One region of the Planosporangium spinosum genome, then DNA from elsewhere that is predicted to be linked to it. Evidence: riboswitches for the same ligand, from Rfam matches in the RefSeq annotation. Region 1 holds a riboswitch; each other region holds the start of a gene.
The links. Region 1 has a riboswitch for cobalamin ahead of ACNTMW_RS32760 (CbtB domain-containing protein). Riboswitches for the same ligand answer to the same signal wherever they lie in the genome.

Region 2: it holds a riboswitch for cobalamin, as region 1 does, so the genes downstream of both, cobN (cobaltochelatase subunit CobN) here and ACNTMW_RS32760 (CbtB domain-containing protein) in region 1, are expected to answer to the same signal.
Region 3: it holds a riboswitch for cobalamin, as region 1 does, so the genes downstream of both, ACNTMW_RS23555 (VWA domain-containing protein) here and ACNTMW_RS32760 (CbtB domain-containing protein) in region 1, are expected to answer to the same signal.

What each region holds. Positions count from the first base shown of each region.
Region 1 covers NZ_JBLYUB010000044.1:18,996-22,420, reverse strand. The annotation lists gene ACNTMW_RS32770 (hypothetical protein) at 1-267, shown strand, start outside; gene ACNTMW_RS32765 (CbtA family protein) at 622-1,359, opposite strand; gene ACNTMW_RS32760 (CbtB domain-containing protein) at 1,379-1,600, opposite strand; cobalamin riboswitch at 1,631-1,769, opposite strand; gene ACNTMW_RS32755 (hypothetical protein) at 2,133-2,294, shown strand; gene ACNTMW_RS32750 (FxsB family cyclophane-forming radical SAM/SPASM peptide maturase) at 2,304-3,425, shown strand, end outside.
Region 2 covers NZ_JBLYUB010000019.1:35,334-49,061, reverse strand. The annotation lists gene cobN (cobaltochelatase subunit CobN) at 1-1,703, opposite strand, end outside; cobalamin riboswitch at 1,780-1,956, opposite strand; gene ACNTMW_RS23535 (YhjD/YihY/BrkB family envelope integrity protein) at 1,986-2,855, opposite strand; gene ACNTMW_RS23530 (MFS transporter) at 2,962-4,446, shown strand; gene ACNTMW_RS23525 (CsbD family protein) at 4,534-4,707, shown strand; gene ACNTMW_RS23520 (glycoside hydrolase family 13 protein) at 4,849-6,450, opposite strand; gene ACNTMW_RS23515 (sodium:solute symporter family protein) at 6,643-8,310, shown strand; gene ACNTMW_RS23510 (hypothetical protein) at 8,321-8,590, shown strand; partial or broken gene ACNTMW_RS23505 (transposase) at 8,674-8,971, opposite strand; gene ACNTMW_RS23500 (sigma-70 family RNA polymerase sigma factor) at 9,692-10,186, shown strand; gene ACNTMW_RS23495 (hypothetical protein) at 10,273-11,226, shown strand; gene ACNTMW_RS23490 (hypothetical protein) at 11,324-11,863, shown strand; gene ppk2 (polyphosphate kinase 2) at 11,898-12,821, opposite strand; gene ACNTMW_RS23480 (acyl-ACP desaturase) at 12,925-13,728, opposite strand, start outside.
Region 3 covers NZ_JBLYUB010000019.1:50,904-64,241, reverse strand. The annotation lists gene ACNTMW_RS23610 (sirohydrochlorin chelatase) at 1-261, opposite strand, end outside; gene ACNTMW_RS23605 (precorrin-8X methylmutase) at 258-860, opposite strand; gene ACNTMW_RS23600 (HoxN/HupN/NixA family nickel/cobalt transporter) at 869-1,927, opposite strand; partial or broken gene ACNTMW_RS23595 (4Fe-4S binding protein) at 1,948-2,106, opposite strand; gene cobJ (precorrin-3B C(17)-methyltransferase) at 2,094-3,809, opposite strand; gene cbiE (precorrin-6y C5,15-methyltransferase (decarboxylating) subunit CbiE) at 3,806-4,993, opposite strand; gene ACNTMW_RS23580 (cobalt-precorrin-5B (C(1))-methyltransferase) at 4,990-6,111, opposite strand; gene cobM (precorrin-4 C(11)-methyltransferase) at 6,146-6,946, opposite strand; gene cobI (precorrin-2 C(20)-methyltransferase) at 6,943-7,659, opposite strand; gene ACNTMW_RS23565 (cobyrinic acid a,c-diamide synthase CobB) at 7,650-8,987, opposite strand; gene cobO (cob(I)yrinic acid a,c-diamide adenosyltransferase) at 8,981-9,595, opposite strand; gene ACNTMW_RS23555 (VWA domain-containing protein) at 9,595-11,535, opposite strand; cobalamin riboswitch at 11,617-11,782, opposite strand; gene ACNTMW_RS23550 (hemerythrin domain-containing protein) at 11,992-12,561, shown strand; gene ACNTMW_RS23545 (hypothetical protein) at 12,619-13,146, opposite strand; gene cobN (cobaltochelatase subunit CobN) at 13,242-13,338, opposite strand, start outside.

The DNA of each region.
Region 1 (3,425 bases):
CAGCAGCCGCAGACCCCGCAGGGTCGGCCGTGGCAGCGGGTGCAAAAGCGCGGCCAGCCGCGCCCGATCGGCCGGTTCGAACCGGACCTGCTGCCCGCCGAGTTGGCGCTGCAACACTGCGAGCTGATGACGCAACGACAGGACCTCAACGTCCTTGTCGCGATCGCCGCCTGGCAGCAGTCGCAGCAACGCGAACAGGTTCGTGACGCCCAGGTACGCCAGTCGAAGGAGCACGAGTCGGCATCATCGCGCAGTCACCGACGATGATGGACGAGGAGGACGCCGACGACCTGACCAAGATCCAAGCTGCAGGACGAAGTCGCTTCCTACCAGCACTGACGCATTATTCGGCACGCACAAGGTCGGGCGGTCCCACTCCCAACCGGCCATGGACGTCGACAGCACAAACTCAGACCAGACCCGACCGTCCGGGTCTAGTCCGCGCGACGGTACGCCGGCTGTCGGTTGGCACCGAGGTGGGCCGGGCATGGGTGGCGTGTGTTGCGGTTAGTGGCGTTGCGGGCGGGGCCGACGCGGATGCCGGCAGCGGGTTGGTGCGGCCCCGCGTGGCGGCGTCCGCGCCGGCCACTGGGGCAGGGTCGGCCGGTGAGCGGGGCGGACTCAGGCCACGGCGACGGGCTCCGGGGTGCGGGCACGGCGGCGTTGGCTGCGGTCCGTGAGCGCGCCGAACAGCAGCCCGAGAGTGGCCCACAACACCAGCTGGGTACCCAACGAGGCCAGCCGGAAGTGCCACAGCACGGTCGCGGGGAAGTCTGCGGGTACCTCGTTGACCGCGGGCAGGAGTGCGGCGGCGACCGCGACGAGGGCGACGAACACGCCGACGGCGACGAGCACGGCGTTCCAGGCGCCGAGCCGGGCTGTCAAATTGCGGCCAAGCAGGGTCGCGCCGATCGCGGCGGCGACGGTGATGCCGATCATGGTGAAATACAGCGCGGTACGCCGGCCGATGGTCTCCTCGGCGCCGACCGCGGGCGGGTTGGCCGGGTATTTCAGGAACGGCACCAGTTCGACGGCGACGAACCCGGCCGCGGCGACCAGCAGCGCGGTGGCGCGGGCCGGCAGCCGGCCGAGCCGCCCGTAGGCGACCGCGAACGCGAGGGCGAAGATGCCGCCGAGCGCGGCGCCGTAGACCACGACCGCGGTGGCCAGTCCGATCGTGGACTGGATGGTGCGGCTGACCAGTTCGTGGTCGTGGTCGCCGGGTGGGGTGTGCGCGGCCTCGAACGCGATCGCGGAGTCGACCGGAGGCTCACCGAAGGCGGTGGCGAACAGGTAGGCGAGCAGCCCGCCGGCGATGCCGACGAGCATGCCGCGCACCAGCAGGGTACGTGCGCTCATGGTTGAGGACCGCCTGCCGTCAGTGGCAGGGGAAGCCGAGCAGGTGCCGGCCGTCGTGGGTGAACTCGTGCACCCAGTGGCCGCCGATCAGGGAGGTGGCGCCCTGTTCGGCGCCGACGAAGTAGATCGCGAGCGCGGCCAGCAGCAGCCCGAAGACCGCCCAGGGCAGCAGCTGCCGCAGGGGGATCGGCGCCGGGACCGGTGTCGCGGCGGGGGTGGGTAGAGCGGTGGCCTCGGCCATGACGAACCTCCTTGGGATCACGCGTCCCGCTTGGTGGTGTCGACGACGGCTCGGGGTCTGACTCCCGGTGCACCTCGCAAGGCGGACCGGCCACAGTGGCGCGACCGCGCCGGATTCTCACCGGCTTCCCGCACCGTCACAACGGTTGACTGTCGACGCTACGGGCCGTAGCCAGCTGCCGTCAACTGTCGTACACGTCACCGGCGCGGCGGCCGAGGACAGCGCCCGTGCGCCGGTGCGCCGGTGCGATGGAAATCCGCAAGGCCGAACAGCCATGGCCGAGGCCGATGCCCCGCCCGGTGGCCGCCGTCGGCGAACGCCCGCGGCGCTTACCGATGTCGCACCGCAGCCGCGCGCACAGCGAGTGATCCGCGCGGACAACACCCGAGCGGCGTCACGTGCGACCTGAGCCAGGGTGGACCTTGTCCGGATGGAGGGATATGTCGGTACGCGCAACCGTGACGACAACGCACCGTGTCCGACCATAAACTCACAGCACTCGCGCCGATGCGGAAGTGAGGTAGCCGTTCCGATGGATACAACTCGACGCCTCGACCAGCCCGCGAACCCCTTCGACAGTGTGGTCCTCACCGAGGCCATGCGCCGCGCCCGGCGACGCCTCGCGACCGAACGCGCCGCCGACGGCGGACCCGGCTCGTACGCCTCGCGTCCGGACCACTGCACCGCGCCGTAGCCGGTCACGATGGCCGTCGCGCTGACCACGTTCATTCTCAAGGTGGCCAGCCGCTGCAATCTTGACTGCGACTACTGCTACGTCTACCACCACGCCGACCAGTCCTGGCGCCACCAGCCCCGGTTCATGCCGCTGCCGGTGGCGCAGGCGGCGGCCCGGCGCGTCGCCGAGCACGCCGATGCCCACGGCGTCGGGCATGTGCTGGTGGTGCTGCACGGAGGTGAGCCGACCCTGGCCGGGCGTGAGCGCATCGACGCGTACTGCACGCTGATCCGCCGCACGATCCCCGAGCCCATCCGGGTCGACTTCGCCATGCAGTCCAACGGCAGCCTGCTCACCTCGGACTGGCTGCCGGTCCTGCAGCAGCACCGGATCAGGGTCGGGATCAGCCTGGACGGGCCCCGCGCGGTCAACGACCGGCACCGCCGGGATGTCGCCGGCCGGTCCAGCTACGACGCCACCGTCGCGGGCATCGAGCTGCTGCGTGAGCACGCCCCGGATTGCTACGGCGGCCTGCTGTGCGTGGTCGACCTCGCCGCCGACCCGGTCGCCGTCTACCAGCACCTCGCCTCGTTCGACCCGCCGATGATCGATTTCAACCTGCCCGACGCGCACTGGGACAACCCGCCACCCCGCCCGCCCGGCGACACCGCCGGCTACGGGCGGTGGCTGGTCGGAGTGTTCGAGGCGTGGGCCGCCGGCGCGGCGTACCGGCACTCGATCCGGTTCTTCGACGACGTCATCGGCCTGTCACTGGGCGCGACCAAGTCCACCGAGGCCCTCGGCCTGGCCCCGGTGACCCTGGTCGTCATCGAGTCCAACGGCGCGCTCCAGGGCGTGGACACCCTCAAGACCACCTTCGCCGGCGCACCCGACCTCGGCCTGACCGTCACCGACGACGCCCTCGACCGGGCGCTGGCCGCTGCGCAGGTCGCCGACCGGCAACAGGGCGTCGCCGCACTGAGCCCGACCTGCCGGCGCTGCGACCTGGTGGGCGTGTGCGGCGGCGGCTACCTGCCCCACCGGTACGCCGGCCGTAACGGCTTCGCCAACCCCTCGGTCTACTGCGCCGACCTGCAGGTGGTCATCCGGCACATCCAGCGCCGGTGCGGCCTGAGCGCCGCGCCCCTC
Region 2 (13,728 bases), on a different contig from region 1:
GCCATCGGGGGCACCAGGTGGTCGACGATGGTGGCGTGCCCCCGACGCTTGGCCTGGGTGCCCTCCCCCGGGTCGTTGACGATGAACGGGTACACCAGCGGCAGGTCGCCGAGTACGGCGTCCGGGGCGCAGGCGGCGGACAGGCCGAGCCCCTTGCCGGGCAGCCACTCGAGGGTGCCGTGCTTGCCCAGGTGCACGACGGCGTCGACGTTGCCGGCCAGCCACCGGTACGCGGCGAGGTAGTGGTGTGAGGGCGGCAGGTCAGGGTCGTGGTAGATCGCGATCGGGTTCTCACCGAAGCCGCGCGGCGGCTGGATCATCAGCGTCACGTTTTGAAATTGCAGTCCGGCCAGCACTATTGCCTTATCGGGTCCGTCGCCGTCGACGTACAGCTCGCCCGGCGGCTCGCCCCACGCGTCCAGCATGTCGGCGCGCAGCGACTCCGGCAGCGCGTCGAACCAGCCCCGGTAGTCGGACAACGGAACCCGGATCGGCGCCGCCGCCAACTGGTCCTCGGTCAGCCACTCCACGTCGTGGCCACCGGCCGCGATCAGCGAGTGGATCAGCGCGTCGCCGTCTTGAGGGAACTCGCCCACGGCGTACCCGGCCGCGCGCAGCGCCCGTAGCAGGGAGACCGCCGAGGCGGGGGTGTCCAGGCCGACCGCGTTGCCGACGCGCGAGTGCTTCGTCGGGTACGACGACAGCACGATCGCCAGCCGCTTGTCGCGGTTGTCGACGCGCCGAAGCCGGGCGTACGCCAGCGCGATGCCGGCCACCCGCGCGGCGCGCTCCGGGTCGGCGAGGTACACCGGGATACCGTCCGGGCCGGCCTCCTTGAACGAGAACGGCACCGTGATCAGTCGGCCGTCGAACTCCGGGATCGCCACCTGCATCGCCGCGTCCATCGGGCTCAGCGCGGCGTCGGAGCCGGCCCACTGGGCGCGGCTCGACGTGAGGCAGAGCCCCTGGAGCACCGGTACGTCCAGCGCCGCGAGCGCCTCCACCGACCAGGCGTCGGAGTCGCCGCCCGCACTCGCGTCGGCGGCCGTGGTGCCACCCGCCGCGAGCACCGTCACCACCAGCGCGTCGCAGCGCCCCAGCAGTTCGGCGAGGCCGTCGTCGACCGCGCGCAGCGACGACGCGAAGATCGGCAGCGCGTTGGCGCCCTGCTCCTCGATCGCGGCCGCGAGGGTGTCGACGAACGCGGTGTTGCCGGCGAGAGCGTGTGCCCGGTAGAACACGACCCCGACGGTCGGCCGGTCGGGCCGTTGGTCGTGGGTGCCGTGCACACCGTAGGCCGGCGCCGGCGCGGGTGCCGCGAACCCCTCGCCGGTGAGCAGCACCGTGTCGGACAGGAACCGGTACAGCTCGCGCAGGTTGTCCGGGCCACCCTCGACCAGGTAGCGCTGCGCGTCTCCGACCACGCCGGTGGCCGCGGTCGACAGCGCGGTCAGCTCGGCGTCCGGGGTGGCCTCACCACCGAGCGCCACCACCGGCAGCCCGGCACGCCGCACCTCGTCCAGACCCTCGGGCCAGGTACGCCGGCCGCCGAGCAGCCGGACCACGGCGAGCGCCGCGCCGTCGAGCAGGCCGGGCACGTCCGCGGGATCGAGCCGGGTCGGATTGGCCACCCGCCAGTCGGCGCCGCTGGCCCGGGCCGCGAGCAGGTCGGTGTCGGCGGTGGAAAGCAGGACGAACGTCATGAGAGGCAACTCCCGTCGGGGTCCGCGCCCCGGTCGCAGGGTCGTAGGTGGGGACTTCTCGTCCCCCGGCGGCCGGAGTCTCCTGGCTCCCGGATCGACACGTACGACTGCTCTGGCTCGGCGCTCGACGCTGCGCAGCGCCCCAGAGCAGTCGCCCCTCCGCCTTCCCACCGGCGTGTGCCGGCCGTGGCATGGGTGAGGGTCGCTCCCCGGTGACAGTGGCGGGACCGCCCCGGATTCGCACCGGGTTCCTCCACTGCCGCCGTCGCGGATGCTACGGCATCACGGATCGCCCGGCGGCGCCGATCCACTGCCGGGTGACGGGTGCGGGGCGACGAGCCGGCCCAGTTGCCGCGTGAACACGTACCCGACCAGGACGACGACGTGGAGCACGTACAGCCACAGCGCGACGGCGACGACCGCGCCCACGGCGGCGAACCCGCCGAACGGCAGCCCCAGGTTCAGCGGCAGCGACCAGAACAGCACGAAGCCGTGCAGGAAGCCGGACAGGTTAGCCGCCGCGAACGACCCGCCGGCGGTGGCCGCCGGCCAGGGCGGGCGCGCCGGGCCGACGAACCGGTACACCCAGATCACCACCGGGCTGAGTGCGAGCCACACGCCCAGGAACGACACCACCACCGCCGCGACGCTGGCCAGGCCGCCCCGGCCGAGCAGCCCGGCCGCCCAGGGCAGCGCCAGCAGCAGCGCCAGCAGCAGCCCGGGGCCCGCGGCGAGCAGCGGCAGCACGAGCAGCCGGCCGCGCCACCCGATGGCCCGCTCCCGCCGCGCCGCGGCACCGCCGGCCAGCGACACCAGTGAGCGGCGCAGCCCCTCGCCGTACAGGGTGGCGGGCAGCAGCGCCGCCACCGCCTGGGCGGCGGACAGGTGCAGTCCGGCCGTCACCAGCCTCGTGGCGGCAAGGTTCGCGCCCAGTTCGGCCGGGAACGCGGCAGCCACCCGACCGGCGCGCGCCGCCAACCGGTCGGTGCCCACGATCGCCGCGGCCAGCCGCAGGGTGAGCAGGCTGACGGGTACCACGGCGATCCCGCCGTAGAACGTGGTGGCCGCGGCGTGCAGCGCCAGGTCACGGCCGCGCAGCGCGCCGACGACCCTGCCGATCAGCCGGCGCGGCACGGCGCGCAGCGTCCCCACGTCCCCTCCAGATATTGTTTTGTGCCGATCGGTAGTTAATGGTCGTTAAGGTGTCGAGTTTGGGCAGTCAGCGGCATGGGCAAGACCGCTGACACGGAGGTGCCCAATGACCAGTTCCCCACAAACAGTCCGCAGCGACGTACCGGCCCGTATCGACCGGCTGCCCTGGGCGCGGTTCCACTGGCTGGTGGTCGTCGCCCTCGGCGTGGCCTGGGTGCTCGACGGCCTGGAGATCCAGATGGCGGCGTCGATCGCCTCGGTACTCAAGGACCAGAACACCCTCCACCTGACCGCGGGCGAGGTCGGCCTGACCGCCTCGGTCTACCTGCTCGGCGAGGTGGTCGGCGCGCTGGTGTTCGGGCGGCTGTCCGACCGGCTGGGCCGGCGCAACCTGTTCCTGGTCACCCTGGGCATCTACCTGGTTTTCAACGGCCTGTCCGGGTTCGCCTGGAACCTGTGGTCGTTCCTGGCGATGCGGTTCATCGCCGGCATGGGCATCGGCGGCGAGTACACCGCGATCAACTCGGCCATCGACGAACTGATCCCGGCGCGCTACCGGGGCCGGGTCGACATCGCGATCAACGGCACGTACTGGCTGGGTGCCATGATCGGCGCCGCGTCCCAACTGGTCCTACTCAACCCGGACATCCTGCCCAAGGACCTCGGCTGGCGGATGAGCCTGTTCGTCGGCCCGGTCATCGGCCTGGCGATCTGGCAGCTGCGCAAGCACGTCCCGGAGAGCCCGCGGTGGCTGCTCACCCACGGCCGCGCCGAGGAGGCCGAGCGGACGGTCGCCCGGATCGAGGAGCACGTCCGCGCCGACGGCAAGGAGCTGACCGCGCTGAGCGAGGACGCCACCATCGAGGTGAAGCCGACCGACACCGTGACATACCGGCAGATCGCCCGCGTCATGCTGCGCGAGTACCCGAGCCGGTCGGTACTGGGTTTCGCAATGCTGGTGACCCAGTCGTTCCTGTACAACGCGATCTTCTTCACGTACGGGCTGGTCCTGTCGGGCTTCTACCACATCCCCGACCAGCGCATCCCGTGGTACTTCTTCCCGTTCGCGCTCGGTAACCTGGCCGGCCCGCTGCTGCTCGGCCGCCTGTTCGACACGGTGGGCCGCAAGCCGATGATCGCCGGCACCTACCTGGTGTCCGCGGCGATCCTGGCGATCAGCGGGTACCTGTTCTGGATCGGCGCGCTCAACGCGGTCACCCAGACGATCCTGTGGTGCGTCGTATTCTTCATCGCCTCCGCCGGCGCGTCCAGCGCGTACCTGACCGTCAGCGAGATCTTCCCGATCGAACTGCGGGCGCAGGCGATCTCGTTCTTCTTCGCGGTCGCGCAGTTCTTCGGCGGCGTCGTCGCCCCCTGGATGTTCGCCCGCCTCATCGGCGACGCCAAGGACCCGACGCCGCTGTTCATCGGGTACCTCGTCGGCGCCGGCCTGATGGCCGTCGGCGGCCTGGTCGCGCTGTTCTACGCGGTACCGGCCCACGGCCGCTCGCTGGAGCACGTGGCCAAGCCGCTGTCGGTGGTGTCGCGGACGCCGTCGATCGACGGTACGCGCCGGGCCGCGACAGCCTGACGGAAGCCGCGCCGGGCCGGCGGTGTGATTGAGGTTGTCGGCCGGCGGGTAAGTAACCGGTAGTCCGCTAGGGACCTGGAGGTTGACATGGGCTACGACGACAAGCTGGAAAACCAGTCCGAGAACCTTGCCGGCAAGGTCAAGGAGGGCGTCGGCAAGGCGACCGACGACGAGAGCCTCGAGGCCGAAGGCAAGGGCGACCAGTTCAAGGCCAACATCAAGCAGGCCGGCGAGAAGATCAAGGACGCTTTCAAGCGCTGACCGGATCTTCCACCGAATGCGGCGGGGGCGCCCGGAGATCTCCGGGCGCCCCCTTGCCACAACGTCCGGGACGTTGTGGTCTCGGGCCACCCCGATGACCACAACGTCCCGGACGTTGTGGTCACCAGGGGCAAGTCACGGTCAGACGAGCGCCCACACCGCCGTGTCGACCGGCACCCGGCCGTCGCCGTCGAGTTCGCCGCTGGCCAGCAGGACCCGCGCCCCGGCCGGCAACACCACCGGTTCGTCGCCCAGGTTCGCCACCACCATGACCTCGCCGTTACGGAAGGCCACCACGTCCGGGCCGGCGCCGTCGTCCCAGGTCACGTCCCCGGCGCCGAGCCCGTGCGCCCGGCGCAGCCGCAGCGCCTCCCGGTACACCTCGTAGGTCGACCCCGCGACCCCGCGCTGGCGGCCGAGCGCGTACCGGTCCCAGACCGGCGGCTGGGGCAGCCAGCTCGCCGTCCCCGGGCCGAAGCCGTACGACGGGCCACCCGGCTCCCACGGGACCGGCACCCGGCAGCCGTCCCGGCCGCGCACCTTGTGGCTGGACCGCTCCCAGGTAGGGTCCTGGCGCACCTCGTCGGGCAGCGTGGTGTGCTCGGGCAGGCCCAGCTCCTCCCCCTGGTACAGGTAGGCCACGCCGGGCAGCGCGAGCATCAGCGTCGTCGCGGCGCGGGCCCGGCGCAGGCCGAGCTGCTCGTCCGGCTGCGGGTCGTCCGCGCCGATGCCGACCCGGTCGTTGTTGGTCCGCGGGTAGCCGAACCGGCTGGGATGGCGGACCACGTCGTGGTTGGACAGCACCCAGGTGGTGGGCGCGCCGACGGCCCGACAGACCGCCAGGGACGAGTCGACCACCGCGCGGATCTCGGCGGGCGACCACGGCGTCAGCAGGTACGCGAAGTTGAACGCCTGGTGCATCTCGTCGGGCCGCACGTAGCGGGCCATCCGCTCGACCGGGTCCACCCACGCCTCGGCGACCAGGATCCGCTCACCGGGGTACCCGTCGAGGATGCGCCGCCAGTCGCGGTAGATGTCGTGCACGCCCTCCTGGTCCCACATCGGCTGGTCGCCGTCGCGCAGCGCGGGCGGCGGCGGGGTCACCGCGTCGCTGGGTGCCTGCCACCGCTTGACCAGGCCGTGCGCCACGTCGACCCGGAAGCCGTCGACGCCCCGGTCGAGCCAGAACCGCAGCACGTCCGCGAACTCCGCGCGGACCTGCGGGTTGTCCCAGTTGAGGTCGGGCTGGCGCACGTCGAACAGGTGCAGGTACCACTGGCCGTCCGGCACCTGGGTCCACGCGGAGCCGCCGAAGACGCTGTCCCAGTCGTTGGGCTCGTCGCGGAACACGTACCGGTCGCGTTCCGGGCTGCCCGGGCCGGCCGCGAGCGCCGCCGTGAACCAGGGGTGCTCGTCGGAGGTGTGGTTGGGCACCAGATCGACGATCACCCGCAGGCCGAGGGTGTGCGCGCGGGCGACCAGCGCGTCGAAGTCGGCGAGGGTACCGAACAGCGGATCGACGTCGCGGTAGTCGGAGACGTCGTACCCGGCGTCGGCCTGCGGCGACGGGTAGAACGGTGACAGCCACACCGCATCGACGCCCAGATCGGCGAGGTGGTCCAGGCGCGCGGTGATACCCGGCAGATCACCCAGGCCGTCGCCGCCGGAGTCGGCGAACGAACGAGGGTAGATCTGGTAGATCACGGCGTCGCGCCACCAGGGGGTACTCAGCTCGGTAGTCACAGAAAGGCGACGATAGCCGACCCGGCGTCGCCACGGCCGGCGGAGTGACCGCCGTACCGGTGGGCGGAGCGGCCACCGACGCGGTGGCGGAGCGGCCGGGCGGATCGTGATCCATTTGAGGCGGTTGAATATCCCCCGTTGGGGGAACACCTCCGTTCGACCGGGATCTCTACCCCGGTGACGGGAGGAACGGTGGACACCCTTGCGCAGAGCGGACTGCGCCTCGACCTGAACATTCTCGATTACCTGCTTCTCGCGTTGTACTTCACCACCGTCCTCGGGGTGGGGTTCGCGGTACGGCGGGCCATCTCCACGAGCGCGGACTTCTTCCTCTCCGGCCGGGCGCTACCGGCCTGGGTGACGGGTCTGGCGTTCGTATCGGCCAACCTCGGGGCGATCGAGATCCTCGGCATGGCGGCCAACGGCGCCCAGTACGGCATGATGACGGTGCACTACTACTGGATCGGCGCGGTGCCGGCCATGGTGTTCCTGGGCATCGTGATGATGCCGTTCTACTACGGCTCCAAGGTGCACAGCGTCCCCGAGTACCTGCGGCGGCGCTTCAACGCACCGGCCCACCTGCTCAACGCGATCTCGTTCGCGGTCGCCCAGGTCCTCATCGCCGGCGTCAACCTGTACGCCCTGGCGCTGGTCATGCAGGCGCTCGTCGGGTGGCCGCTGTGGCTGTCGATCATCGTCGCGGCCGCGTTCGTGCTGGTGTACATCACCCTCGGCGGACTGTCCTCGGCGATCTACAACGAGGTGCTGCAGTTCTTCGTGATCCTCGCCGGCCTGGTGCCCATCACGGTGCTCGGCCTGATCAAGGTCGGTGGCCTGTCCGGCCTGTTCGAGAGCGTCCGACACTCCCCGCTCGGAGACGCCGGCCTGCACAGCTGGGCCGGTACCGGGAGCGCACACAACCCGCTGGGTGCCAGCTGGATCGGCATCGTGTTCGGGCTGGGCTTCGTGCTGTCGTTCGGCTACTGGACGACCAACTTCGCTGAGGTGCAGCGGGCACTCTCGGCCCGCAACATGACCGCCGCCCGGCTCACGCCGATCATCGGGGCGTACCCGAAGCTGCTCATCCCGGCGGTGACCGTCATCCCCGGCCTGGTCGCGCTGGTGACCGTGAAGGGCCTCGGCACGAAGACCGGCGACCTGCAGTACAACAACGCCATCCCACTGCTCATGCGCGACCTGCTGCCCAACGGGGTACTCGGCATCGCGGTGACCGGCCTGATGGCCTCGTTCATGGCCGGCATGGCGGCCAACGTGAGCGGCTTCAACACCGTCTTCACGTACGACATCTGGCAGCCGTACGTCCGCCGCGGCCGCGACGACGCGTACTACCTGCGCACCGGGCGGATCATCACGGTCGTCGGCGTCGTCATCGGCATCGGCACCGCGTTCATCGCCGCCGGGTTCAGCAACATCATGAACTACATCCAGGCGCTGTTCGCCGTGTTCAACGCACCCCTGTTCGCCACGTTCATCCTCGGCATGTTCTGGCGCCGGATGACCGCGTGGGCCGGCTTCTGGGGGCTGCTGGCCGGTACCGTCGCCGCGGTCGCCAACTACGTGCTGTACCGGGCCGGCGTCCTGCACTACGGCTCCGACCTCGACCAGAGCTTCTGGGGCGCGGGTATCGCGTTCGTGACCGTCATGGTCGTTTCGACGATCGTCACGCTGTTCACCACGCCCAAGAAGGTGGATGACCTGCGCGGGCTGGTGTACGGCGTGGACCGGGTCGACCTGACCGCCGACATGGACGCCGCCGACCGCGTCTGGTACCGCAACCCGCTCCTGCTCGGCGGCGTCGCCGTGGTCCTGGCCGCCGCACTGTACGTACCGTTCCTGTGAGGGGTTAGTGATGGCTGACGACAACACCGACGAGCCGATTCCCACCAGCAAGGCGCGGCTGTTCGACGTGCGCCGGGTCATCGGGGGACTGTTCGTCCTGTACGGGCTGATCGTCACGGTCGTCGGGCTGTTCGACAGCCCGGCCGAGATCCGCAAGGCCGCCGGGGTCCGGATCAACCTGTGGACCGGCCTGGCCATGCTCGCGCTCGGCGCCGGGTTCCTGATCTGGATGCGGCTGCGCCCCTTGAAGCTGGGTAGCCCCGGCCCCGAGGACTCCTGAGCCCGGTCCCGGCGCCGCCCCGGCCGGCTCCCGTGAGCCTGAAGCGTGGTAATCCTGGATTTGCGGGGGCCGTTTTGCTATGTGGGTGATCGCCCGCCACGGCTGCCCTTGGCGGCCCGGCGGGCGATCTGGTCGCACCGTTCGGGAATGGCGTGGCGGATGCCGCGCCCGGCGGGTGGACTCGTGGGCATAGCCCTTGTCGGCGATCAGCAGGTCCGGCCGATTGCGTGGGCGGCCCGGACCAGCGGCCTTGACGCGGATGGCGTCCAGCAGTGGCAGCAGCTGCGGGTTGTCGCCGGACTGGCCCGGGGTGAGCAGGACCGCCAACGGCCGGTCCCGCCCGTCGACAGCCAGGTGGATCTTTGTGCTCAGCCCGCACCTCCATCAACTCGACCAGCAACTCCCCCACCCCGGCCGGTACCGCCGGTGTCGTGGCATCCCTCGCCATGGGCGCGAGACTGGCCTCCGCCACATACGCGGCCACCGCCATCCGCCCCGACGCGGCCACCGCCAGCACGTCCGCGTACTCAGCATCGTTGAGGTACGCGGTGACCTTGTGCTGCCGCGGCGTCGGCGAATGCCGCCGCCGGCGAGCCCGCACCGCGCTCGTCACGACCGCGCCGACCCCTCTGTTGCTCGACCACATCGTCCCTTCTGGAGCGCACGCGACCGGCCCGGATAGGGCTCTCTCTTTGCGATGGGGCCGTTCCAGCTACGCCAGCGGGCACGGCCTGGTGCTCGCCGACGAGAGTCCCAGCGAGTGCCGGGCGCATCAGGGTGATCGAGGCGGTCAGTCGTCGCCGGCGGTTGACGCGTCAGGAGACTCCCCGAGCGTGGATCCCTTGGCCGCCCTCCGGCGACTGTCGCGCCGCATGGCTCGCGGTACTGCGACGGAAACGCCGAGGGGTCGCGCCCAGCCACGTTCCGCTGGCGCCGAACCGACTGCCCAAGGGCGCAAATACGTCAACAAGAGCCGCTATATAGATATAGTTCTATATGGTCTCCCGGCCTGAACGGCGCGGGTTTCCAGACGTACACAACGTGGCGGCCCCCGTGCGCTGCATCGGAGGGGCGCCGATTACGCGGGGAACGGGGCAGCCGATGAAGAACGATGTAGACGAGGTGGGGTTCGAGGCATTCGTCCAGACGATCCGACGATGGTTGCGTCGGGAGGCTTACGGCATTTGTGGAGATTGGTACGAGGCTGACGACCTTGTTCAAGTGGCGCTCTACAAAGTGCACCAGCGCTGGGACCAACTAGACCGGCATGCGGAGCTGGGGGCGTACGCCCGACGTGTCGTGGTTCATAGCTTCCTGACCGAGCGTCGTCGATCACGCTGGCGGCACGAGGTGGCGACGCTCGTCGCGACCGACGACGTCCCGACTCCGAACTCGTACAACGCCGTCGACGATCGTGCGCTGCTGCTGCCTGCACTGCGACGGTTGGGCTCGCGTCAGCGTGCCGTCGTGACGCTGCGCTTCCTCGGCGACCTCAGCGTCGAGCAGACGGCACGTCTGCTGGGGTGCTCGCCGAGGACCGTGACCAGCCAGACGGTACGGGCACTCCAGACACTGCGTCACGATTTGCAAAACTGACCGCTACCCCACGTGCAGCATCCATCTCCCGCTGCCGCGTGTACGCGGCGACCCCATCAGGAGTGCTACACGGGAGGCACTATTCAATGAGGTTCCATCGCGCACTCATCGTCGTCGCCGCCGCTTTGCTGGCCGGTCCGACGCTGGCGGGAGGCACGGCACAGGCCGCTCCTCCCGCCAAGGGGAAGGCCTGGAGTCCGGCTCTGATCTCCACCGAGCGGCTGTACGACGGCTCGGCCGTTCGCCTGCGCTACACAGACGGCATCACCGTCGTCGCCCCCACCGGCGCACAAGTGATCTTCAAAGACTCTGGGGCCTCGACCACCGCAGCTGACGGTCGGCGCATCTACGACCGCGCCGTACAGGTCCTAGACCCGCACGCCGTCAGCAGGTCCTCGGCCACCGCCGCAGCCGCTGCGTACGCGGCGGCTGGCCGCAGTGTCTACGCCGACGCGATCGCCGCCGGGTTCAGCCCGGACGAGGCCCGGCGACAGGCACAACCCGAGGGCGTCGTCGCCATGGACGAGCCGCCGATCGCGAGCTCCGGCTGCGTCTACAGCGAGACCAACTACCCGGACCCCGACTACGAATGGTCCGGCTGCTACAAGCTGTACAACGTGTCAGCGTCAGACAGTTCGGCCTGGTATGCGATGGGCTCTGGGACGGCACACGGCTGGGGTACTGGTGTGCTGGGCGGCAAGGAACTCCAGAAGGGTTACACCCAGGTCTCCTGGTCGGGCAATGGTGCTCAGATCATCGAGGCCTCACCGAGCCGCAACGAGTCCGGTGGCAACTGCGCCAACTTTACCGTCGCCCTGTCCCACATCTTCGGGCTTGAGTACCAGGTGCCGCTCTGTAGCGACGGCTGGTCCGTGACGTGGAACGGGACGCTCCACAAGGTGGAATGGCACGGCCACAGCGCCGGCGGCCCGTCCGACCAACGTTCCGCTACGGGTGCCAGCACCGTAAAACTGCCTCTGAGTACCCCCCAGGTGTGGATGAACTACCAGATTGGCTGGGAGTACGCCTGCTTCTGCTGATGCATCACCTTCGTTCCCGCTGCGGCCATTGGCCGCAGCGGGAACGAAGGAACGAGGACATACTGGAGACATGCGTCTACGCATCATCATGGTCGTCGTGGCCGGGCTGCTCGCTGTGCAGGGCTGTGCCGGCAAGCCGCCTGCCCGTGTGGAACATCCCCCGACCGTGGGCGGGCCGGTGGTACTGGACGCACGCGTACCCGGCTGGGAAACCTCCGCCTGGCTGGCCGAAGACGCGTTCTGCGTACGCGCGGCCCGTGCCGGCGGCGAGCACGTGGACCGCCAGGAGAACGAATTCATTTTCTGCGATCCGGCACCATCGGCGCTGAAGACCGTCGGCCCGCCGCTGCTACCCGCCAAACCGACGCCCTACATCGCACCCCTGGACCCACAGCAGCGGGAAGTCATCCTGGTCGGAACCGTGCGGGGCACCGCCGCCAGCGTCGCGGTCACCATGCTCGACCAGACCGCCACGGCCACCGTACATCCGCTGCCCGCGACCGGCGGTCGCCAGATCGGCGCATACGCGGTCTGGCTACCCCGTCACGCTTCCGGACGTAACGGTATGGACCTCTCCGACATCACCGCCATCGTCGCCCGCGATGACGCAGGAAACGTCGTCGCCCAACTGACGTGACCTCACCTTCAGGATCACGGGAAGGCGGCCGGGGTCAGAGCCGGACCTGGAGGCTTGTGGCCTGTTCGCCCTCCTCGAAGATCTGCGAGGCGCGCCCGACGATCCGCGGGTCCGGCGTACCCGCCACCTCAGGGTCCTTGCCCGTGTAGTCGAACTGGTCGAGCACGAAGCGCATGGCCTCGACCCGGGCCCGCTTCTTGTCGTTGCTCTTCACGATCGTCCACGGCGCGTCGGCGGTGTCGGTGTAGAAGAGCATCGCCTCCTTGGCCTCGGTGTAGTCGTCCCACTTGTCCAGCGAGGCGAGATCCATCGGGGACAGCTTCCACTGCCGGACCGGGTCGACCTGGCGGATCGTGAACCGGGTGCGCTGCTCGCTACGGGACACCGAGAACCAGAACTTCACCAGGTGGATGCCCGAGCGCACCAGCATCCGTTCCAGTTCCGGGGCCTGGCGCATGAACTCCAGGTACTCGGTACGCGACGTCAGCTCCATCACCCGTTCCACGCCGGCCCGGTTGTACCAGGACCGGTCGAAGAGCACGATCTCTCCGGCGGCCGGCAGGTGGGCGATGTAGCGCTGGAAGTACCACTGGGTACGCTCGCGCTCGCTCGGTTTCTCCAGCGCCACGACCCGCGCGCCGCGCGGGTTCAGGTGCTCCATGAACCGTTTGATCGTGCCGCCCTTGCCGGCCGCGTCACGCCCTTCGAACAGGATGACCAGCTTCTCCCCCGAATCCTTGATCCACCGCTGGAGCTTGAGCAGCTCGATCTGCAGCAGGCGCTTGTCGCGGTCGTACTCGGAGCGCTCCATCCGTTCCCGGTACGGGTACCCCTCGCGCCACGTCTCGACCGGCTTGCCATCCTTGGTGAGCAGCACCGGATCGTCGTCACCGTCATCGACGACCGTATAGTCACCGAGCCGCACAAGGTCCCGCGTGTAGTCGGGTGCTTCCCTCACGCCCTCCATACGGGTGACGTACCCGTCGCCGCCACCGGTGAACGCGCGCCGATGGGCCGGGCCCGGCTGAACGCCCGGTCCGCCGGCCCCGGCGCCCGGACGATCAGCCGGCGCCGACGGTGACCCGCTGGCGGCGGGCCTCGCGGCGCTCTTCGAACCGGCGGGCGTTGGCGTCGAGGCCGGCCAGGAACGCCGCCAGCTCCTCGCGCGCCCGCTCGCCGTCGCCGCTGAAGTCGGTGCGGTCGAACACGCGCAGGTTCCGCAGCACCGGCGCGACCACCTCGTTGTGGTGGATCCGCAGGTCGTAGATACCGGCAAGGGCTATCTGGGCGGCCTTGCGACCGAAGTTCTCGATGCCGGTACCCGGCATCGAGAAGTTCGTCACGACGTCGGTGACGGCCCGCATCGTCTCGTTGGGCGCCACCTCGAAGGCCCCGGCGAGCAGGTTGCGGTAGAAGATCATGTGCAGGTTCTCGTCCTGCGCCACCCGCGCCAGTAGCTGCTCGCAGACCGGGTCGCCGCTGAACCGGCCGGTGTTGCGGTGCGAGATGCGGGTGGCCAGCTCCTGGAACGACACGTACGCGATCCCGTGCAGTACGTCGTCGTCGTATTCGTTGGTGTAGCCGGCGGACATGTGGCTCATCCGGGCCCGTTCCAGCGCGATCGGATCGACCGCGCGGGTGGTCAGCAGGTAGTCCCGGATGACGATGCCGTGCCGGCCCTCCTCGGCGGTCCAGCGGTGCACCCACGTGCCCCAGGCGCCGTCGCGGCCGAACATCGCCGCGATCTGTCGGTGGTAGCTGGGCAGGTTGTCCTCGGTGAGCAGGTTGACGATCAGCGAGGTACGCGCCACGTCCGACAGCGCGGACTGCGACTCCTCCCACGGCTGGCCGCCGAGCACGCCGTC
Region 3 (13,338 bases), on a different contig from region 1:
GCGGGCCAGCGAGGCCGGGATGTCGCCCTTGGCGTGCCCGGCCGCGACGAGCATCAGCGGCACGGCGGCGACCCGCCGCGCATCACCGGCGGCGAGCAGCACGTCGACCGCCGCACCGATCGGCGGGTCGGACAGCTCGATGAACCCGCCGGCCACGGCCGCGTCGAGGAGCCCGTCGACCCGCTTGACGAACTGGCGGAACTGCTCGGCGCCGGCCTCGTCGGCGGTGCCGTGGCCGGCTATCAACAGTGGGGTGCTCATGCGAGGGGGTCTCCGTACAGCAGGGCGTTGACCGCCGCGGCGGCCACGGCCGAGCCGCCCCGCGCGCTGACGTTGGACAGTTGGGGCAGTCCGGAGGCGCGCAGCGCGGCCTTGGACTCGGCCGCGCCGACGTAGCCGACGGGCAGCCCGACGACGAGCGCCGGGCGCAGCTCGCCGGCCTCGGCGAGTCGGATCAGCTCGTACAGCGCGGTCGGCGCGTTGCCGACCGCCCAGACGGCACCGTCGGGTGCCGCTGCTGCCGCGAGCCGCACGGCCGCCGCCGATCGGGTCAGGCCGGTCTGCGCGGCCAGGTCGCGCGCCGCGGGGCTGCTCACCTGGCAGACCGACGGGTACCGGGTGACGCCCGCGGCGACCATCGTGACGTCCACGACCAGCGGGGCACCGGCACCCAGCGCGGCCGCGCCGGCCGCCAGGGCCGCCTCGTCGGCCACGAGATCGTCCACCCAGGACGGATCCGCGGTGGTGTGGACGATCCGCTCGGCCACGTCGCGGGTACGGGCCGGCAGGTGCGCGGTGTCCACGACCGAACGCAGGATCCGGTACGACTCCGACTCGATCGGGTGTACCGCCCGGTTCACGATCGCGCTCACGACGTGTACCGCTGGTCGAAGCGGCCCAGCTTCCAGGCCACCACCGCGCCGCCCCAGGCCAGCACGAACGCGCCGACGATGAGGTAGCCGAGCAGCTCGAAGTGGTCGGCGATGCCGGCGTACGCGCCGATCGGCCCACCCACGCCGGTGAACTCGTCGACCAGGCCGGCGAGGTACACCGATGCGACGAACCCGGCGACGACGACGGTCATGCCGGTGGTGGCGAGGTTGTAGTACAGCCGGCGGGCCGGGTGCCGGTAGGCCCACGAGTACGCGCGGGTCATCAGCAGCGAGTCGGCGGTGTCCATCGCGGACATCCCGGCGGCGAACAGCAGCGGCAGCGTGAGGATCGCCAGGGCCGGCACCGTACCCTGAGCGGCGGTGGACGCCTGCAGCGACAGCAGTGTCACCTCGCTGGCGGTCTCCAGGCCGAGGCCGAACAGCAGCCCGACCGGGAACATGTGCCAGCTCGACCGGATCAGCCCGCGGACCCGCCCGCCGAGCATCCGGTTCATCAGGCCCCGGTTGACCAGCTCCCGGTCGATCGCGGCCTGGTCCACCTCGCCGTGGCGCAGCCGCCGCCACAACCCGGCCAGGCCGGCCAGGACGGTGGCGTTGAGCACGCCGACCAGCAGCAGGAACCCGACCGCGACGACGGTCGCGACGAGGCCACCGGCGTGCTGGAACGGCTCGACGTGCACGCTGCGCGCGGCGAACGCGACGACCAACGCCAGCACGACCACGACGGCCGAGTGCCCCATCGCGAAGAAGAAGCCGACGCCGACCGGGCGACGCCCGCGCAGCAGCATCAGCCGGGTGGTGTCGTCGATCGCCGCGATGTGGTCGGCGTCGAAGGCGTGCCGGATGCCGAGCACGTACGCGAGCGTCCCGGCTCCGGCGAACGCGCTCGCCGCCGCCAGGCTGGTGCTGTAGTACAGGTACAGCGACCAGCCGGCGACGTTGAGCAGCACGACGGTCGCCACGATGCCCGACAGGCGCAGCCGTTCCGCCCTGGTCCAGGTACTGGCAGGTGCCACTGCTTCGCGCAGGCTCACTCTTCCTCCTCGATCAGGTCGATGGCGTCGACGGGACAGACCTCGACGCACTCGCCGCACTCGGTGCACAGGTCGTCCCGCACGTACAGGCGACCCCCGTCGGGGCGGATCGCGTGGGTGGGGCAGGTCAGCAGGCAGGCCCCGCAGCCGGCGCAGGCGCCGATCGTCACGGCAGCCATCGGTACTCCCGCGGCGTGACCATCCGGCCGGCGCGGTTCTCCGTGCGGCTCGATCCGACCAGCACGACCGTGAACATGTCCACCCGCGACGGGTCGGCGGCCAGGTCAGCGAGCGTGGTGACGGTGACCCGCTGGTCGGGGCGGCTGGCCTGCCGGACCAGGCCGACCGGCGTGGTGTCCGGCCGGTGCTCGCGCAGGATCGCCAGTGCCTCGTCGAACTGTGCCTGCCGCTTGCGGCTGCGCGGGTTGTACAGGCAGACGACGAGGTCGGCCGCGGCGCAGGCGCGCAGCCGGTCGGCGATGACCGGCCACGGCGTGTGCAGGTCCGAGCACGACAGGTACGCGTGGTCGTGGCCGAGCGGCGCGCCGAGCAGCGCGGCGGCGGCGAGGGCGGCGGTGACCCCGGGTACCGCCTCGACGTCGACGTCGTCGCCGGCCACCTGCAGCGCCGGGGAGGCCATCGCGTAGATCCCGGCGTCCCCGGAGCCGATCAGCGCGACGGCGTGCCCGGCCGTGGCCAGGGCGACGGCGGTACGCGCCCGCTCCTCCTCCGCGCCGAGGCCGCTGGCCTCGATCCGGATACCGGGGGTGAGCAGGTGGCGGACCTGGTCGACATACTGGTCGAGGCCGACCACGATGCCGGCCCGCCGGAGGACCGCGGTGGCCCGTGGGGTGCGCAGGTCCTCAGCGCCCGGGCCGAGACCGACGACGCTCAGCCGCCCGCGCGGGGTCAGCCGGGCGACCGCGACGGTCGCCATGGCGCCGGCCCGCTTCGGCGCGATCAGCTCGGCGTCCCGGCCGGCCTCCCGGGCCGCCGTGAGCGCGGCGGCCTCGGCGACGCTGGGCGTACCGACGGCGGCGTCGACGACCGCGGACGGGTTGGGCACGTCGACGGACCTGAGCGTCGCGGCCGGGTAGGTGACGACCGGCCAGCCGTGCCGCCGCGCCACCTCGAGGATGCCCGGCTCGTCGGCCTTGAGGTCGACGGTGGCGACACACCGCACGGAACCGGCGACGACCCCGGCCTCGGCGAGGGACTTCGCGATCAGCTCGTCGATCTCGTCGGCGGGTGCGTTGCGGCTCGCCCCGACGCCGACGACCAGCGACGGCGGCCGGTAGATCAGGTCGCCTTCGGCGGCTGCCCGGTCGCTGACCACCAGCGATCTCGGACGGTTGGACCGGTCACCGGCGGTCGGACTGTCCACGATCGCGGGGAGCGGCCAGGTCTGGTCGGACTCCACCCGCAGCGGGGCGCCGTCGAGGAGCGCGGCGGTCACGCGGGCGACGGGCGCGGCGTCGGCGAGGCGGAACCCGAGGTCCCGGCCGTACGTGTCCAGCGGCGTCAGCCCGCTCGCGTCGGTGGCCGTGGTGACGACCGGCTGCGCACCGAGTACCGCCGCCACCCGCTCGGCGAGCTCGTTGGCGCCGCCGTCGTGGCCGCCGAGCAGGGCGACGGCGAACCGGCCGGCCTCGTCGACACAGACCACCCCGGGATCGGTGTGCTTGTCGCGCAGCAGCGGCGCCGCCAGCCGGGTCACCGCGCCCGTGGCGAGGAAGCACACCAGCGCCCGCGACCGGGGCCACGCCGCGTGGAGCTGCTCGGCGACCGTACCGTCGTAGGTGGTCGTCTCCCCCGGCCAGGCGGCGGCCAGCCGCGCCGCGAGTTCCCGGCCGGCCGCCGTCGCGGTCACCAGTGCGATCATGACCGCTCCCCCCACACCACGTACACCGGGTTCGTCGCCTCCAGTCGGTGCACCCCGCCGGGCAGCGGGGCGATCCGGTTCGCCTGCATCTGGGTACCGCCGGCGCGGTACCCCGCGCCGGTCAGCGCGGACAGCGCCGGTCCGACCCGCTCCACGGCCGCGTACGCGGCGACCACGCGGGCGGGCCGGCGCTCCAGGCACCCGGCGAGGACCGCCGCCCCTCCCCCGCCGACGAAGACCGCGTCCGGCGCGGGCAGGCCGGCCAGTACCGCCGGCGCGGACCCGTGCACCACGCTGACGTCCACGGTGAACGCTGCCGCGTTGCGCCGCACCCGGTCGCAGGCGTCCGGGTCGCGTTCGACCGCGACGACGGCGGCACCCAGCCGGGCGCACTCGACCGCCACCGAGCCGCTACCGGCGCCGACGTCCCAGACCAGGTCGCCCAGGCGCGGGCCGAGCCGGGCCAGGACGAGCGCCCGTACCTCCGCCTTCGTGATCATCGAGTCGCGGTGGTCGAAGGCCTCCTCGGGCAGCGCCCAGCCCGCCGGCCCGGGCTGCGCGCCGGCCACCCAGCGCGGCGACGGCCCGGCGTCGCCGCCGGGTGCGCCGCCCACGGGCACGCCGTCGGCGAGGACCAGGACCACGTTCGGGTCCGCCCAGTCGCCGTCGGGTCCGGTGATCCGCTCGTCGGGGGTACCGAGCCGGGAGGCCACCACGATCCGGCGGGACGTGTCGGCCAGCTCCTTCGCCAGCTCGTGCGGCCCGGCGCCCGGCGCGGTGAGCACCGCGACCTTGCGGTGGGCACGGCAGACGTTGACCGCGCGGCGCAGGTCGCGCCCGTGCGCGGAGACCACGACGGCGTCGTCCCAGGGCAGCCCGAGGCGGGCGAACGCGTGCGCCACCGAGGACGGCGCCGCTACGACGTCCGGTCGCAGGCCGGCGCGGCGCAGGGTCGCGACGATGCCGAAGAAGCCGGGGTCGCCGCTGGCCAGGACGACCGCGTGACCGTCGTGGGTGGACAGCCTCTCCACCGCGGCGGCCACACTGCCCATGACCAACCGCTCGGCGGCGGTGTCGACCTGTGCCAGGTGCCGGGCGGCGCCGACCACCAGGGTCGCGTCGGCGAGCAGTGCCCGTACGGCGGGCGGCAGCGGCCCGCCGTCGCAGCCGACCACCGTGATCATGAGACCCACCCCGGTTCGGTGGCGGCGACGACGACCTTCCCGGTGAAGTCGACCATCGCCACCTCGGCGGGCAGGCCGCAGAACGCGACGAGCACGTCCCGTACCCGGGCGCACAGCGCGTCGCCGGCGGTCCGCAGCAGGCCGGCGGCGGCCCACAGCTCGTACGCGTGCCGGGCGGTGTTCGCCGCGGCCACCTCGGCCATCAGCGCGCCGGAGCCGCCGGCCGCCGCCGTCAGCCGGCCCAGCAGGCCGGTGTCGACGGCGGAGCGGGTGTAGTGCGTCATCAGCACCCCGGAGGCGAGCTTGGTGAGCTTGCCGGCCATGCCGACGAAGACGACGCGGGTGATGCCCCGCTCGACCGCCGTCCGCAGGGCCGCCCCGGTGAAGTCACCCACCTCGATGAAGCACACCTCGGGCAGTTCGGGTAGCAGCGCCATGGCGCCGGACTCGGTGCGCCCGCCGGTACACAGCACGATCGTGTCCTCGCCCTGCGCCGCCGCGACTCCGACGGCCTGAACCACGCTGGCCCGCCACGACGCGGTCGAGAACGGGCGCACGATCCCGGTGGTACCGAGGATGGAGATGCCACCGAGCACGCCCAGCCGCCGGTTGGTCGTCTTGCGCGCCATCTTCTCGCCGCCGGGCACGCTGATCACCACCCGGACGCCACGGTCGCCGACGACCTCACGCACCGCCTGCGTGATCATCGCGCGGGGTACCGGGTTGATCGCCGGCCCGCCGACCGACAGGCCGAGACCGGGCTTGGTCACCACGCCGACGCCCTCGCCGCCGTCCAGCTCGACGCCGTCGCCGTCACGCCACGACACCGTCGCGGTCAGGTGGGCGCCGTGCGTGACGTCCGGGTCGTCGCCGGCGTCCTTGACGACCACGGCGGTCGCCGATCCGGCCGCCACAGCGGACTCCTCGACCGCGAACGTCACCCGGCGGCCGCTGGGCAGCGCCACCTCGACCCAGGGCGGTGGCGCGCCGGTCAGCAGCAGCGACGCGGCCGCCTTCGCAGCCGCCGAGGCGCAGGTACCGGTCGTCCAGCCGGTACGCAACGCCTTCGGGCGGACCTTCGCGGTCCGCGGCAGGTCGGGCTCGCGCAGCGCGGGGATGCCGTCCGCCGCCGGATCGCCCAGCGCGGGGACGTCATCCACCGCTGGCCCGCAGCGCCTGACGTGCCGTCCGGTCGGCCCGCCGGTGCCCGTGGAAGTGCCCCGGGTGGTACAGGTGGCTGCGGGTGCCGTGCGCATCGAGCGCCGGGCCGACCAGGAACAGCGTGTGCTTCCACAGCTTGTGCGCGCGTACGGTCTCGGCCAGGGTACCGACGGTGCAGCGCAGCATCAGCTCGTCCGGCCAGGTCACCCGGTAGGCGACCACCACCGGGGTCTCGGGGGCGTACCCGCCGGCCTGCAGCTCCTCGGCGAGCTGCTTGGCGCGGGCGGCCGACAGGAACAGCGCCATGGTCGTACCGTGCCGGGCGAACTCCCGGACGCTCTCGCCGGCCGGCATCGGGGTCTTGCCGCCTTCGAGCCGGGTCAGGATGACCGACTGCGCCACCTCGGGGACGGTCAGCTCCCGCCGCACCGCCGCGGCGGCCGCCGAGAACGACGACACCCCGGGGATCACCTCGACCTCCAGGCCCAGCTCGGCGCAGCGGTCGAGCTGCTCCTGCATGGCGCCCCACAGCGCGGGGTCGCCGGAGTGCAGGCGTACCACGTGCAGATCCTCGGCCGCCGCCCGCTGGTAGATGTCCACCGTAGACTCCAGCGTCAGCTCGGCGGAGTCGACGATCTCGGCGCCGTCGCGGGCGTAGCCCAGGACGTCCGGGGAGACCAGGCTGGCCGCCCACACCACGACGTCAGCGCGCTCCAGCGCGCGGGCGCCGCGGACGGTGATCAGGTCGGCCGCGCCCGGACCGGCGCCGACAAACGTTGCCCTACCCGTCACAGCTTTCCTCCTCGGCTGGTGCGGCGCGCCGGCAGCAGCACGGTCGCCAGGTACGGGCCGGCACCGTCGACGTCGGACAGTGGCCGGACCCGCTCGTCGGGCAGGCCCAGGTGCTCGCCGTACACGGCGTCCCGGCCGGCCTCCTTCGCGATCTCGGCGATCTCGGGCAGGTGCCGACCGCCCTTGTAGACCACGACGGTGCCGTCGCCGGCCACCGCCTCCCGCAGCGGCTCGACCCCGCGGGCCAGCGGCAGCAGGGTCAGCGGCTCGGTGCCCTCGACCAGCGGGGTCCCCGACACGGCCGCCACCGCCTGCATCGCGGTGATCCCGGGGACCGTCTCGACCACCGTTTGCGGCAGCAGCTCCCGTACGGTCTGCGCGAGGTAGGCGAAGGTCGAGTACACGTTGGGGTCGCCGATCGTCGCGAACGCCGCCGTCCCGCCGGTCTCGCGCAGCCACTCCGCCACCCGCTCACCGGCGGCGTCCCAGTGCCGTTCCCGCCGCGCGGTGTCGCTGCGTTCATTGAGCGCGAACACGAGCCGCTCGATGCGCTCGTGCGAGGCGTGCGCGCGGACGGTCGCCTCCGCGCGGCCCGTGTCGTCGGCGGCGAGGACGGGTACGAAGACGCGGCCCGCCGTGGCGAGCACGCGCACCGCCTTGAGCGTGACAAGCTCCGGGTCGCCGGGGCCGACCCCGACCCCGATCAGGCGCATGCTTCCACCAGCCGTCGGGCGAATTCCGGGGCCGCGGCCCAGTGCAGGTGCAGGTACGACGCGTGGACGTTGCCGGTGACGAACCCCTCCGGCGGCGCGTCGCGCCAGGCCCAGGCGGGGGTGCCGTCGGCGGTCGGGGTGACGGCGGTGCGGTGGAACTCGTGCCCGGTGACGCGGGTACCGACCGGCGCGAGCCAGCTCGGCGACACCGCGACCGCGTCGCGATATCCCAGGGTGAGGCGAGGCGTCATCGCCGCGTCGGCGTCGACGACCCCGCACATCGGCGCACCGTCCAGGGTCCGGCACAGCCACAGCAGGCCGGCGCACTCGGCCGCGACCGGCGCGCCGGACGCCGCCAGGGCGGCCACGGACGCGCGCAGCGGCTCGTTGGCCGACAGTTCGGCCGCGTACACCTCGGGAAAGCCGCCACCGACGACGAGTCCCCGCGCGCCGTCGGGCAGGGCGGTGTCGTGCAGCGGGTCGAACAGGGCCACCTCGGCGCCCGCCCCGCGCAGCAGTTCGACGGTCTCGGCGTACCCGAAGCTGAACGCCGGGCCGCCGGCGACCGCGACCACCGGCCGGGGGCCGACCGGCGTACCGACCTGCGGCGACCACGGCTCGGCGGACAGCGCCGGCGCGGACCGCGCCACCGCGAACACCCGGTCCAGGTCGACCGACGCGGTGACGAGGTCGGCGAGCGCTTTCACCGAGGCGACCGCCTCCGCGCGGCGCTCCACCGCCGGTACCAGGCCGAGATGGCGCGACGGCGCGGCGACCGCCTCGTGCCGGTGCAGCGCGCCCAGCACCGGGGTGCCGATCTCCTCGCACGCGGCGCGCAGCAGGTCCTCGTGCCGGAACGAGCCGACCCGGTTGAGGATCACCCCGGCGATGCGGACGCCGTCGCCGAACGACCGGAAGCCGTGGACCAGCGCCGCCACCGAGCGGCCCTGCGCCGCCGCGTCGACGACCAGGATCACCGGCGCGTCCAGCAGCCCCGCGACCTCGGCGGTCGAGCCGTGGTCGCCGGCGCCGGTACGCCCGTCGTACAGGCCCATCACGCCCTCGACGACGGCCAGGTCGGCACCGGCGGCACCGTGCGCGAACAGCGGCCCGATCAGGTCTGTGCCGACCAGTACCGGGTCGAGGTTGCGGCCGGGCCGGCCGGCGGCCAGGGCGTGGTAGCCGGGGTCGATGTAGTCCGGGCCGACCTTGAACCCGGCCACGGACAGGCCGCGCGCCGCGAACGCCGCGAGCAGCCCGGTGGCGACCGTCGTCTTACCGTGCCCGGAGGCGGGCGCGGCGATGACGACCCGCGGGGTGGCTACCACTCGATGCCCTGCTGGCCCTTGCGCCCGGCGTCCATCGGGTGCTTGACCTTGCCCATCTCGGTGACCAGGTCGGCGGCCTCGACCAGCGCGGGCGCCGCGTGCCGGCCGGTGATCACGACGTGCTGGCTGCCCGGCCGGTTCCGCAGCGTCTCGACGACGTCGGCGACGTCGACCCAGCCCCACGTCATCGGGTACGTGAACTCGTCGAGCACGTAGAAGCGGTACCGCTCGGCGGCGAGGTCGCGCTTGACCTGGGCCCACCCCTCGGCGGCCTCGGCGGCATGATCCCGCTCGGTGCCCTCGCGCTGGATCCACGACCAGCCCTCGCCCATCTTGTGCCAGGTCACCGGCGCGCCGACGCCCTTGGCGGCGTACGCGTCGCCGAGCGCCCGGAACGCCGCCTCCTCGCCGACCCGCCACTTCTCGGACTTCACGAACTGGAAGACCGCGATCGGCCAGCCGGCGTTCCAGGCGCGCAGCGCCATGCCGAACGCGGCGGTGGACTTGCCCTTGCCGGTCCCGGTGTGCACGGCGAGCACCGGCTGGCGGCGCCGCTGGCGGGTGGTGAGGCCGTCGTCGGGTACGTTCTCCGGATTACCCTGCGGCATCAGGCGGCCCTCCTGATCGTGGTGGCGTCGAGCGCGTCGAGTGGGATGTGGCCGGCGTCCAGCGCGCTGGCCAGGCGTTTCGCCAGGCCGAGGCGGACCGGGCCGGATTCGCAGTCGACCACGACAGCGGCCGTACCGGCCAGCGCCGGCGCGACGGTCAGCGGGTCGGCGCCCGCGGTGGCCCGGCCGTCGGTGACGACGACCAGCAGCGGGCGGCGGTGCGGGTCGCGCCGGCGTTCGGCGGCCAGGGTCCGTACCGCCGCCCGCAGGCCCTCCGCGAGCGGGGTACGGCCGCCGGTGCGCAGGTCGGCCAGCTTCGCCACGCCCACCTCGTGGCTGGTGGTCGGCTCCAGCACGGCTTGTGCCCCGGCCCCCCGGAACGTGATCATGCCGATCTTGTCGCGCCGCTGGTACGCGTCGCGCAGCAGCGACAGCACGGCCGTCTTCACGGTGCGCATCCGGGCTCGTGCGGCCATCGAGCCGGACGCGTCGACCACGAACAGCACCAGGTTGGCCTCGCGGCCGACGTGTACCGCCTCGCGCAGGTCCGTCGCCTGGACGCGGCGTGATCCGCGGGCGGCGGCGGCCCGTACCGACGCCGGCAGGTGCACGCTGGCCAGCCGGCCGGCCGGCAGCCGGGAGCCGACGACCCGACCGGTGCGGGCGTACGCGGCAGACCGCCGGCCGGTCGGGCCGGCGGCGCCACGGCCGGGTACCCGCAGCGCCTGCGGCCGGTACGCCGCACCGACCGGGGCCGGCTGGCGGGTCGGACGCGACGACCCGGACCCGTCGGCGTCGGCGTCGGCGTGACCGTCGGGGCCGGCCTCGTCGCGGTCGGACCGGTCGTCGGGGCCGCGGTCGGAATCGGGGCCACCGTCCGGGCCATCGCCCGGACCGCCGTCGCCCGGCGGCGGGTCGTCGTCGGGGTCCGGGCGGTTGTCGGCCAGGACCTCTTCGAGTCGCTGCTCGTCGGTGCCGGGCGGGTCCAGCGGGTCGCGGCGGCGGCGGTGTGGCAGCGCCAGCCGGGCGGCGTCGGCCACGTCCGCCGGGGTGACCTCGTCGCGGCCGTGCCAGGCGGCGAGCGCGGTGGCCGCACGCGCGACGACGATGTCCGCGCGCAACCCGTCCACCCCGTACGCGAGGCAGATCCGGGCGATGCGGTCGAGTTCGGCGTCGGGCAGTCGGACCTTGGGCAGCCGGTCCCGCGCGGCGACGATGCGCGCGGCGAGGGCGGCGTCCTCGCCGGCCCACCGGGCGGCGAAGCCCGCCGGGTCGGCCTCGTACGCCAGCCGCCGACGTACCACCTCGGCGCGCATGCCCGGGTCGTCGGGCGCGGCGACGGAGACCACCAGGCCGAACCGGTCGACCAGTTGCGGCCGGGGCTCGCCCTCCTCCGGGTTCATCGTGCCGACCAACAGGAAGCGGGCCGCGTGCTGTACCGAAACGCCGTCGCGCTCGACGTGGGCGCGGCCCATGGCGGCGGCGTCGAGCAGCAGGTCGACCAGGTGGTCGGGCAGCAGGTTGACCTCGTCGACGTAGAGCACGCCCCGGTGGGCCGCGGCCAGCAGGCCAGGCTCGTACGCCTTGACGCCGTCGCCGAGCGCGCGCTGCAGGTCGAGCGCGCCGACCACCCGGTCCTCGGTGGCACCCACCGGCAGTTCGACCAGTCGGGACCGCCGCCGGATGCCCGCGGGGTCGAGGTGCGGCCCGTCCGGGCAGGACGCGTCGGGCGTCGCCGGGTCGCAGGCGAACCGGCAGCCGTCGACGACGTCGACCTCGGGCAGCAGGCTGGCGAGGGCCCGCACGATCGTCGACTTGGCGGTGCCCTTCTCGCCGCGGACGAGCACGCCGCCGACGGCCGGCGACACGGCCGTGAGCAGCAGCGCCAGGCGCAGGTCGGCGAGGCCGACGACGGCGGCGAACGGGTACGGCGGGATCATCCGCCGCTCAGGCGCGTAGGCATGCGCAAGTCCCTTCCGCGGGTGTCCACGCCCGCGTGTCGGTGTTCCACGAACGGCTGGAGTCTCCTGGCTCCCGGATCGGCGCGTACGACAACTCCGGGTCGGCGCTCGACCCGGAGCGGTCGCCCCCTCGGCCTTCCCGCCGCAGATGCGGCCGTGGCGCGTCGGTGAGGGTTCGCTCCCCGGTAACAGTGGCGGGACCGCCCCGGATTCGCACCGGGTTCCTCCACTGCCGTTCTGGTGGTCATGCTGTCCCACCGGCCGGGTCCGCGTCAACGTGACAGGCCCCATGATCGCCTGTCCGGTGGCGGTCCGCCCGGCGCGGGCGGCCACCGGCCGGGTCCCCGCACGGCGGGCGGTACGGATGGCATGAGCGGCGCGGATCGGGGAAGGTCTCCGGCGTCCGCACCGATCGCGACGTGAGGAGTCGGATCCATGACCACGACGCGGGAAAAGGACGTGGTGGAGCTGCTGGTCGACCAGCACAACCAGATCAAGACGATGTTCGCCGAGATGGAGACGGCCAAGGGCGACCGTAAGCGCGAGGTGTTCGAGGATCTGGTACGGCTGCTGGCGGTCCACGAGACGGCGGAAGAAGAGGTCGTCCACCCCGTCGCCCGGCGCAAGATCGCCAACGGCAAGCAGGTCGTCGACGAGCGGCTGCACGAGGAGGACCAGGCCAAGCGCATGCTGGCCGAACTGTACGACCTGGGTATCGACAAGCCGGAGTTCGACATCAGGTTCCGGGCGGCGAAGGACTCGATCATCGCCCACGCCGAGCGCGAGGAGCGTGACGAGTTCTCGGGCCTGCGCCAGACGGTCGACGCCGACCAGCTGCGGCGGATGGCGGACGCGGTGAAGGCGGCCGAGCGGACGGCGCCGACCCGCCCGCACCCGAACGCCCCGGAGTCCGCGGTCGGCAACCTCCTGGCCGGGCCGCCGTTGGCCGTGTTCGACCGGGTCCGGGACTCGATGCGCGAGTACGCCAAGACGCACAAGGGCTGACCGCCACGGGCGGCCGCCGGAACCGACCGGAGGCGGTGGCCTGAACCGGCCGGACGGTCAGGCCGCCGCCGCGGGGCCGGCGGCGCGCAGGCGGGCGAGCAGCTGGTCGCGGTGCAGCCGCGCCACCGGGTCCAGCAGGTCCGGGTGGCGCAGCAGCGCCGACGCGTAGCGGTCGCGGTCGTCGGGGGCGGTGAGGCGGCGGAAGTCGCAGTACAGCCCGGCCATGTGGTCGCTGCCGCCGACCGCGGCCACCGCGGCGGCGGCCAGGTCGGCGTCGGCCAGCAGGCAGGCGGCCCAGCTCGCCACGACCTCGTCGACCCAGGTACGCCAGGCGTACTCGGTGTCGGAACGCTCCGTGGCGTCCGCCCCGACCAGCCAGTCCAGCCGGTCCGCCCCACCCGGGCCGACGACGCCGAGCAGGGCGGCGTCCATCACGGTCGGGTACCGCAGCCAGGCCGCCACGGTCGCCGCCTGGCGCGCCTGTACCTCGGCGAGCGCGGCGCTGAACGTCCCTCCGGGCGCCGGGTAGGCGCGGACCAGCCACTGTGCGGTAGCCGCGATGACGGAGGAGAGGTTCGCTGGCACGTCGGGTTACTCACTCTCGGTACTGACCAGACTACGGCCGCGCCACCGTACCCGTCGCAAGCGGGGCCCGACAACGAGCGGGGTCCGGCAGCGGGTCAGGAGTCCTCCAGGTCACCCTCCACCGCGAGGTACGCCGCGCGCAGCTCGTCCAGGGTTTCCTGCCGCGGTTCGGCCCACAACCCCCGATCAGCC